3 regions of the Kitasatospora sp. NPDC090091 genome follow, and region 1 is predicted to be linked to each of the others. Evidence: riboswitches for the same ligand, from Rfam matches in the RefSeq annotation. Region 1 holds a riboswitch; each other region holds the start of a gene.
The links. Region 1 has a riboswitch for cobalamin ahead of ACIPSC_RS07120 (prenyltransferase/squalene oxidase repeat-containing protein). Riboswitches for the same ligand answer to the same signal wherever they lie in the genome.
Positions count from the first base shown of each region.

Region 1 (3,263 bases):
CGGGGAACCGGTGCCGGTCGGGGTACCCGTCCCGGTCGGGGTCGGCGTACCCGTCCCGGTCGGCGTCGCAGTACCGCTGGGCGTCGGAGTCCCCGTGGAGGTCGGAGTACCGGTCGGAGTCCCCGTCGGCGTCGGCGTGCCCGTCGGCGTCGGCGTCGGAGTACCGCCCAGGTTCCGGGACAGCGTGCCGAAGGAGATCCCGGTGGAACCGCCGACCACCTGCGTCGACGCGCGGACGTCCGATCCCTGCTGCCCGGCGGACGCGACGTTGAACCCGCCGTCGCCGTTCTGCTGGCCGGCGAGGAAGTCGAGCGCCTTGGCGATCTGCCCGCCGTAGGCGGCCTTGCGCAGCGTCATGCCCTGGACGGCGAGGGCCGCCGAGTTGGTCGAGTGGCCGGCCGCGCCGGGGAAGCCGCCGTCGGAAAGCTGCTGGGCCGCGAGCCAGGCGAGCCCCTTGTCGACGGCCGCGGCGGCCTCGTCACCGGGGACGAGGGCGAGCGCCATGAGGGCCATCGCCGTGCTGTCCACGTCGGAGTCGCCGGTGGCGGGTATCAGGCTCGGCCAGGAGCCGTCGGCGTGCTGGAGGCTCTTCAGGTAGGCGATCGGCGCGGCGGCGTTCGTCGCGTCGTCGGCGCGCAGCTGGGCCATGATGCCGAGCGCCTGGGAGAACACCGACGTGGCGTAGGTGTAGTTGCCGGAGTCCGCGCAGCCGGTGTTCTGGTCGGCCTTGGCACAGACCGCCCGGTCGAGCGCGGCGATCAGGTCGTGGCCGCCGAAGGCCCGGGGGTTGCGCCCGACGATCTCGGCGAGCAGGGCCTCCTTGCCGATCGAACCGCCGCCCGCGTACTCGGTCCCGACGGCGGTCCAGTCGTTGACGGTGCGGTCGTTGGGGTCCTTGCCCTGCTGGTCGAGGAAGTCGACGATCTTGCGCAGCGTGACGTCGTCGGTGCCGGTCGCCGCCAGGGCGTAGGCGCCGTCGATGGTGAGGCCGAAGTCGGCGAAGGTCGGGAAGGCCTCGTAGTAGTGACCGTCGATCAGACGGGCCGGATCGGTCAGGTACGTGCTGCCCTTGCCGAGGTCGGGGGTGCGCCCGGCGTCGTGCAGCAGGGTCGTTCCCGTCACGGGGTGGGCGTCGCAACCCCGGGCGGCACCATCGCCCCGGCTGAGGTCGACCGTCACGATCGCCCCGGATGCCGCGGCGCACTGCTCGACCGGGTCGGCGGCGGCCGTACCGGGGTGTCCGAGCAGGACCGCACCGCAGGCGGCAGCCGCGACGGTCCCGGCGACGACGAGGGACGCGAGGTCCCGGCTTCTGTGGCGTGCGCGACTGCTGCTGACCCTCACGACGACTCCCTGGTCGGTCGACGCGGGAGGCAGCGGCGCAGCCGACGGTTCCCGGGCAGGCACCGTCGCGACCGCGTCGTAGTCCGCGACGACGCATGTGCTGTGTGAACAGTCCCCCGGTCCAGGCATTCCGGCTCACCCACCCGGAGGTGGGTCCACGGTTGCGGGTCAGCGCCGGAGTTGGACCGGCTTCCCCTGAATACCGAGGGTGAAAATCGCTTCATCAGACCACGGCGCCTGACGGAGAGTCAACGGATCGTCATGTCGATCACATCACCTGCGCGCCGGGCTCCTCGGAGGGTGCCCGGCGCGCCGCGTGCGGCGACACACCGGTGTCAGGGCGCCGTGATTCCCGGCTGCGCGCCGGCGCCGAAGGACCAGCCCTCGACGTCCCCGGGCGCCGGGTTGTAGCTGCCCGCGCCCAGGTTGCTGTACGACCAAGGGCCGCCGTGCTGGGCGTGCCAGTACGACCAGTAGGCGCCGCCGGTCGGGTTGGTGCACGTCGTCGGCAGTGCGTTGATCTTGCACACGAAGCCGGGGAAGCGCGGGTGGAAGGCCCACGAGAATCCGGCACCGGTCAGCGCGGCGAGGCCGGTGGCCGGGTCGCCGGGTGCGCAGCCGGTCTCGATGCCGCCGCCGACGGCGGTGAAGTCGACCACGACGGTGACGCCGGTGGTGCCACTGCAGGCCGCGGCGTGGGCCTGCGGGGCCTGGACGGCGGAGGCGCCGAGCAGGCCGGCGGTGAGGGCCGCCACGGCGGCGATCGAGCCGAGCGTGCGGCGCGCGGGGCGGGCCGGGGTGAGGGTGTCGGTCATCGGAACTCTCCTCGTGGGGTCGGGGGTTCGGATTCTCAGCGGGCGGCCGGCGCCGGGCAGGCCAGGGTGGGGGCGTCGGGACGCGCGCCGGCGGCGGAGAGGGTCGCCAGCGGGGCTGCGGCCAGGCCGAGGACCGCCTGCGCGGTCGCCCGGGAACCGCTGCCGGGGTTGAAGCCGGTCGCGTCGTAGGCGATCGCGCCGCGTACCGCCGGGTCGGTGGCACAGCCCTGCTGGAACTTCACCAGCCGGCTCCAGCCCTTGACGCCGGCCCCGAAGCGCCCGCCGGACAGCAGCGCCTGCGTGGCCAGCCCGGTGGTGTTGGCGTTGGAGGCGGACGCCCCGGCTGCGGCGAAGCCGCCGTCGGCGTTCTGGTGGGCGGCGAGCCAGCCGAGGCCCGCGTTCGCCTTGGCGGTGCGGCCGGTGGCGGCCAGGGCCTGGGCGGCGAGGGCGGTGGCGTCCGGGTCGCTGGTGCAGGTGGCCTGGCCGAAGGAGACGGGGTAGCCGCCGTCCGCGCACTGGCTGTTCGCCAGGAAGTCGACGGCCGCGGCCGGGGCACCGCCGGGCGTGCGGTGCAGGGCGATCACCGCGAGGGACTGGCCGAACGCGTTGCTGTAGTCGCCCCACTGGGAGCGGTCGGAGAACCGGCCCTCGGCGGTCTGGAGCGAGCGCAGCCGGGCCGGCAGGTCGACGCCGCCGAAGGCCGTCGGGTTCCCGCCGCGCACCTCGACGGCGAGCAGCAGCTTGGCAGTGGCGCCCGCGTACGCCTCGGTGGTGCCGTCGCCGAGGTAGCCGCCGAGGATCTCGGGCTTGGCCAGCCAGGCGGTCGCCTTGGCGGCGGCCTCGTCGGAGCTGTGCGAGGCGGCGAAGGCCAGCACAGCGTCGATGGTCAGGCCCTGGTCGGGGTAGGCGGTGCCGTCGAAGACGGACTCGAAGTGGTCGCCGCCGACGAGCTGACGGGCCAGCCAGCCGGCCGCGGCGGCGTCCGGACGGACGGTCGCGGAGGACGGCGCGGCGGCGGGTGCGGCGGCGGGTGCGGCGTGGGCGGCGGTGGCCGCCGGGAGTGCGGTGGCGAGCGCCAGTGCGGGTATCGCGAGCAGACCGAGG
Region 1 covers NZ_JBIVDY010000003.1:355,690-358,952, forward strand. The annotation lists gene ACIPSC_RS07120 (prenyltransferase/squalene oxidase repeat-containing protein) at 1-1,344, opposite strand, end outside; cobalamin riboswitch at 1,447-1,590, opposite strand; gene ACIPSC_RS07125 (flagellar hook-length control protein FliK) at 1,680-2,159, opposite strand; gene ACIPSC_RS07130 (peptidase) at 2,195-3,263, opposite strand, start outside.

Region 2 (3,263 bases), on a different contig from region 1:
ACCCGGCTCCCCCGGGAATGGGCGGGGTGGGACGCGCGTTGTGATGCGATGCGCGAAAACGACTTCCATTTCGGTGTGCGGCCTCCGGCTGCCACCGGGACCGCCACCCCGGAGCGGCGACCCGCCGAGCCGGCCGACCCCAGGAGGACCACCCATGGCCCGCAGCGAACTGCGCCCGATCATCAAGCTCAGGTCCACGGCCGGGACCGGCTACACCTACGTGGCCCGCAAGAGCCGCCGCAACGACCCGGACCGGCTGGTGCTGCGCAAGTACGACCCGGTCGTGCGGCAGCACGTCGACTTCCGCGAGGAGCGCTGACCCCTGAACGCGACGGAGCCACCCCGGCCCCCGGGATGGCTCCGTCGTGGTGTTCGGCTCGTCCGGCTCGTTCGGCTCGTTCAGCGGCTTGATCGGCGCCCGCCGCCTACCGCGCCGCCTCCGGCGCGGTGGGCGCGTCCTCACCCTCGGCCGGCCCGGCGCCCGGCCTCACCGGCTGCGGGCTCCACTTCTGCTCGACCCCGGCGATCCGCCAGTACCCGATCGCCGCCGCCCAGACCACCACGAACAGCCCGACGATCGCGTAGCCGACGTTGTCCAGCGAGATGTCCGCGATCCAGCCGCTCACCGGGTCGGTCAGGTCCAGCTTCTCGTGCAGCACCCCGACCAGCTCGATGGTGCCGATGATGAAGGCGACCGCGATCGACAGGCCCGTGATGGTCAGGTTGTAGTACACCTTGCGCACCGGGTTGGAGAACGCCCACTGGTACGCGAAGTTCATGAACGTCCCGTCCAGGGTGTCGAACAGGCTCATCCCCGCCGCGAAGAGCAGCGGCAGGCAGACGATCGCGTACCAGGGCAGCCCGGAGGCCGCACCCGAGCCGGCCATCACCATCAGGGTCACCTCGGTCGCGGTGTCGAAGCCGAGCCCGAGCACCATGCCGACCGGGAACATCTGGCCCGGCCGGGTGATCGAGCGGGTCGCCCGGTTCAGGATGCGGGCCAGGAAGCCGCGCGAGTTGAGGTGCTCCTCCAGCTCCGCCTCGTCGAACCGCCCGGCCCGCATCGAGCGGAACACCTTGAGGATGCCGAACAGCGCCGCCAGGTTGAGCGCGCCGATGAGGTAGAGGAAGACGCCGGAGGCGGAGGTGCCGACCATCCCCAGCCACTGGTGGGTGGTGGACTCGTCGTCCATCAGCGTGTCGGCCAGCTGCGCGCCGCCCGCCACCATGGCGGCCATCAGGACCACCATCGAGGAGTGGCCGAGGGCGAACCAGAAGCCGACCGAGACCGGCCGCTTGCCGTCCGCCATCAGCTTGCGGGTGGTGTTGTCGATGACCGCGATGTGGTCGGCGTCGAAGGCGTGCCGCATGCCGAGGGTGTAGGCGGTGATGCCGAGGCCCACCCCGAAGACCTGGGTGCCGACCTCGTACTTCTCGGGGGCGACCAGGAAGATGAGCGTTCCGAACGCCACCACGTGCATGGCCAGGATCACCCCCATCAGCCCGGCCGTACGGACGGTGTCCTCGCGGCGCCACCGGAAGGTCGGCAGGGCGGACGGTGCCGCCGGGGCAGCGGCGGTTTCGGGCAGGGTCATCCTGGGATCACGCTCCAGCACCTCGTGGAATGACGTTCGTGAGATGCCGTGGCCGGTCTCCTGGCTGACGGGGCTTCCGTACCCGCCTTCCCAGGCGCGCGAGGCGCCCAGTGGCGTCATGGGTACGGACGATTCCCCCCGATCACAGTGGCGAGGGCCGCTCCGGACTCCGGACCCTGAGGGTCCGTCACCGGTCTTCCCGAACACCACGGCGGGCAACACCGTAGGCGGCCCGTGCACACCCTTGCAAGGCTGCGCACCTGCGCAGGTGTCAAGGATCACAGGGCCCGGGCTGCAAGAATGTCCGAATGCATCTCGTACCGGCCGACCGCGCGGGCCACCGCACCATCGACGGACACCGGGTCTGCGAGGCGATCGCCGCGATCGGCGACACCGGGCACGTCCGGTCCTTGGCCGAGCGGTTCTCGCTGCTCGCCGACCCCGGACGGCTCGCCCTGCTGCTCGCCCTCCACCGCGCCGGCCCGCTCGCCGTCACCGACCTCGCGGTTGCCACCGGCATGCGCGACCCCGCCGTCTCCCAGGCGCTGCGGCTCCTGAGGACGGCCGGCGTCGTCACCGGCGACAAGGACGGACGTGTCGTGCGCTACCGGCTCGTGGACGACGCCCTGCGCCCCCTCCTCAACACCTGCGCCGCCGCCCACCCATCCCCCACCGCCACCGCAGCGGGCTGAGAGTTCCTCGAACACCCTGCCGACCCGGGCCCGGATGCGTACGATCTTCGCGTGCTGATCCGCGCCGGGCGCCGTCCCCGTCCGTGGCCCGCCGACGACCGCTGGGACACCTGGCCGGTCAGGGCACGCGTCCTGGCGGTCTCCCGCACCCTCACCTCCGCCACCCGGGTCCTGGAAGTACTGAGCCTGCTGCGCGGTCGGCACGGCATCAGGTTCTACCTCACCGTCAACCCCGGCTCGGCCTTCGCCGCCGGTCTCGACGACCACCTCCGCGGTCTCCCCGGCTTCACCATCCTGACCTGGCAGGAAGCCACCCGGTACCGGTTCGACCTGGCGGTCGCCTGCGCCGTCCACTCCTCCATGCACCGACTGCACGCCCCGCTCGTCGTCCTGCCGCACGGCGCCGGGTACAACCGGCTGGTCCCGGAGTCCACCGGGGACACCATCAGCGCCGCGGGCCTGTCCCGCAACGAACTCACGCACCGGGGGCGGGTGTTCCCCGCCGTGGTCGGGCTCTCCCACCGGGAGCAGTTCCACCGTCTGGAGCGCTCCTGCCCCGAGGCGCTGCCGCGCGCCCGCGAGGTCGGCGACCTCTCCTACGACCGGATGCTGGTGAGCGCCGGTTCCCGGGACGCCTACCGCGCCGCCCTCGGCGCGGTCGACGGCCGACGCCTCGTCGTCGTCAGCTCCACCTGGAGCGCACACTCCCTGGCCGGCCGGGACCTCGATCTCCCGCTGCGGCTCGTGGGCCGGCTCCCCGCGGACGAGTACACCGTGGCCGCGGTCCTGCACCCCAACATCTGGGCCCGGCACGACCCTCAGAACCTGTTCGACGCCGCCGCCCGGTCCGGCCTGCGGCTGCTACCGCCCCACCAGGGCTGGCAGGCCGCGCTGGTCGCCGCGGACTGCCTGATCGGCGACCACGGCTCGGTCTCCTTCTACGGCGCCGCCCTGGAGCGCCCCACCCTGCTGGCCG
Region 2 covers NZ_JBIVDY010000001.1:434,967-438,229, forward strand. The annotation lists gene rpmG (50S ribosomal protein L33) at 155-319, shown strand; gene ACIPSC_RS01945 (HoxN/HupN/NixA family nickel/cobalt transporter) at 426-1,595, opposite strand; cobalamin riboswitch at 1,628-1,821, opposite strand; gene ACIPSC_RS01950 (ArsR/SmtB family transcription factor) at 1,904-2,287, shown strand; gene ACIPSC_RS01955 (hypothetical protein) at 2,339-3,263, shown strand, end outside.
Region 2: another riboswitch for cobalamin. It lies ahead of ACIPSC_RS01945 (HoxN/HupN/NixA family nickel/cobalt transporter); the one in region 1 lies ahead of ACIPSC_RS07120 (prenyltransferase/squalene oxidase repeat-containing protein).

Region 3 (3,263 bases), on a different contig from region 1:
ACGCGGCCCCGGACGCCCTCGCGATCGCCCTGGTCGCGGTCACCGCCTGGATCGTCGTCCGGACCGCCCGCGCCCCGGTGGCCCTGGTGCTGCTGGCCGCGCCGGTGGCGGCCCTGGCGGTCGCCGCGGAGTACGCCGCCGTGGTCGCCCTGCCCACCCTGCTCGCCCTCACCGTGATCTCCGCCTCGGCCCGGAAGGGCCGCGGCCCGGCCGCCCTGCGGGCGCTGCTCCTGGCCGTCGGCACCGTCGGGCTGCTGCTGCCCTTCGGCCTGCTGGACGACATTGCGGCCTGGTCGCCCACGCAGGGCCACGAGGCCCGGTCGGCCGGCTCGGTCCTGCTCTCCGCGGCCCAGTGGAGCGGCCTGTTCACGCTGCTGGCCTGCGCCGGGGCGGCCGCCTACGTGCGGCGCGAGCGGATGTACGAGTCGCCCGAGGACGACGAGATCACGGCCACCCGGCTGCGCCGCGCGGCGCTGAGCACCACCCTGTGCGGAACGGCGCTGCTGATCCCGGTCCTGTACGCCTGTCTGGGCACCCCGGGCGTGATGTTCCGGCACCTCGGGTTCGGCATGCTCTTCGCCGCACCGCTGGCCGGCGTGGGCATCACCCGGCTGGTCGGCGCGCACTTCCGCAACCCCCAGCTGGGCATCCTGGTGTGGGTGGTGCTGCTCGCCCTCGGGCTGGAGCAGGCGTCCCTGCGCTACCAGGACGGTCCCGACTCCGGCCGGCTGCTCAGCGTGCTGCGCCTGCACGCCCAGCCGCACGGCGGCCGCTACCTCACCGAGGTCGAGGGACTGCCCGAGTACTACCTGGGCAGCGTCAGCAAGCCGGACCAGTGGTTCTCGGCCCGCCGGGGCACCGAGTACCAGGACCGGGCCGGCGTGGTGCACCGCGGCGACGACGGCACGGTCACCGCCGTCCGGGACGGCTGGTTCAACCTCGTCGTCCTCGACAGCACCGCGCCGAGCGCCATCAACCGGGCCGTCGCGGACGCTGTCGGGGCCGGCGGGCACTACCGCCTGATCGCTCAGTTCAGCTCCCCGACCGGCGATTCCGGCACGTACAAAGTGTTCCTCCGGTACTGAGAGCCCGGGCGCGCGGCCCGGGCTCGGCGACACGCCCGCCACTACATATGGGGCCGTCATACTCAGCCGCCACTAGATGTATGCTCGTCCCTGCTGTCGACGCAGGGGAACCCGGTGGGAATCCGGGACTGCCCCGCAGCGGTGTGCGGGCGGCTCAAGCCGAGCCCGCGAGTCCGAGTACCTGCCGACGGTGTGCCGGTCGCCCTCCCCGCAGAGGCCTTCAGCACCAGTAGTACTTCCGGGCCTCGCGGGCGGGCCGGGGATGACACCGTCGCGCGACGCCGTTCGGCTGCCGCGCCGTGCTCCCCTGCCCCGAACGGCCCGGTGATTCGATCCACCGCCGCCGATCGCCGCCAGGAGAGAGCGCCTTGACCACCGCTGCCTCAGCCACCCTGCCCGCCCAGGTGTCCAGCTCCGCCACCGCCGACCCGACGGTCTCCGACCCGGGCGGCGCTCTGCTCCGGGTGCTGACCGACCGCAGCGTCGACCTTCCGCAGGTGGACCCCGGCCATGTCGCCGCCGCCGCGCTGCGCGGCCGCCACGCCGGCTCGGACTTCGCCGAGCTGCGCGGGCTGGCCGTGGACGCCGCAGCGTCGATGATCGCCGAGGACCCGCAGTACTCGAAGCTCGCCGCCCGGCTGCTCGCGCTGGAGATCGTCGACGAGGCCGCGACCCAGGGCGTGGTCTCCTTCTCCACCTCGATCGCGGTCGGCCACGCCGAGGGCCTGATCGGCGACACCACCGCCGCCCTCGTCGCCAAGCACGCCGACGTCCTCGACGCGATGATCGACCCGCAGGGTGACGACCGCTTCGAGTACTTCGGCCTGCGCACCGTGCAGTCCCGCTACCTGCTGCGCCACCCGATCACCCGCAAGGTCGTCGAGACCCCGCAGCACTTCCTGCTCCGCGTCGCCTGTGGCCTGGCGGTCGGCGACAACGAGCAGTCGGTGCGCGAGGTGGCCGAGCTGTACCGCCTGATGAGCCGGCTGGAGTACCTGACCTCCTCGCCGACCCTCTTCAACTCGGGCACCCGGCACCCGCAGATGTCGAGCTGCTACCTGCTGGACTCGCCGCTCGACAACCTGGACTCGATCTACTCCCGGTACGCCCAGATCGCCCGTCTCTCCAAGCACGCCGGCGGCATCGGCCTCTCCTACTCGCGGATCCGCTCGCGCGGCAGCCTGATCCGGGGCACCAACGGCAAGTCCAACGGCATCGTCCCGTTCCTGCGCACCCTCGACTCCTCGGTCGCCGCCGTCAACCAGGGCGGCCGCCGCAAGGGCGCGGCCTGCGTCTACCTGGAGACCTGGCACGCGGACATCGAGGAGTTCCTGGAGCTGCGCGACAACACCGGTGAGGAGGCGCGCCGCACCCACAACCTCAACCTGGCGCACTGGATCCCGGACGAGTTCATGCGCCGGGTCAACGCGAACGAGGACTGGTCGCTGTTCTCCCCGGCCGACGTGCCGGAGCTGGTCGACCTCTGGGGCGAGGACTTCGACGAGGCCTACCGCAAGGCCGAGCTGGCCGGCAAGGCCGTCCGCACCATCCCCGCGCAGACCCTCTACGCCCGGATGATGCGCACCCTGGCGCAGACCGGCAACGGCTGGATGACCTTCAAGGACGCCTCCAACCGCGCCGCCAACCAGACCGCGCTGCCCGGCCGCACCGTGCACTCCTCCAACCTCTGCACGGAGATCCTGGAGGTCACGGACGACTCCGAGACCGCCGTCTGCAACCTCGGCTCGGTCAACCTCGGCGCCCACGTGGCCGACGGCGCCACCGCCGCCGACCTGATCGGCGCGATGGACTGGGAGCGGCTGGACGCCACCGTGCGCACCGCCGTGACCTTCCTCGACCGCGTGGTGGACATCAACTTCTACCCGACCGTCGAGGCCGGGACGTCGAACTCCCGCTGGCGGCCGGTCGGCCTGGGCGTGATGGGCCTTCAGGACGTCTTCTTCAAGCTGCGGATCGACTTCGACTCCGCCGAGGCGAAGACCCTCTCCACCCTGATCGCCGAGCGGATCATGCTCACCGCGTACGAGCGCTCCGCCGACCTGGCCGAGCAGCTGGGCCGCCACGAGGCGTACGGCGAGACCCGCGCCGCCCGCGGCGAGCTGCACATCGACCACTTCCCGTCGGCCGCCCCGCAGTGGGCCGACCGCTGGGCCGCGC
Region 3 covers NZ_JBIVDY010000005.1:249,288-252,550, forward strand. The annotation lists gene ACIPSC_RS10960 (glycosyltransferase family 39 protein) at 1-1,085, shown strand, start outside; cobalamin riboswitch at 1,149-1,289, shown strand; gene ACIPSC_RS10965 (ribonucleoside-diphosphate reductase subunit alpha) at 1,490-3,263, shown strand, end outside.
Region 3: another riboswitch for cobalamin. It lies ahead of ACIPSC_RS10965 (ribonucleoside-diphosphate reductase subunit alpha); the one in region 1 lies ahead of ACIPSC_RS07120 (prenyltransferase/squalene oxidase repeat-containing protein).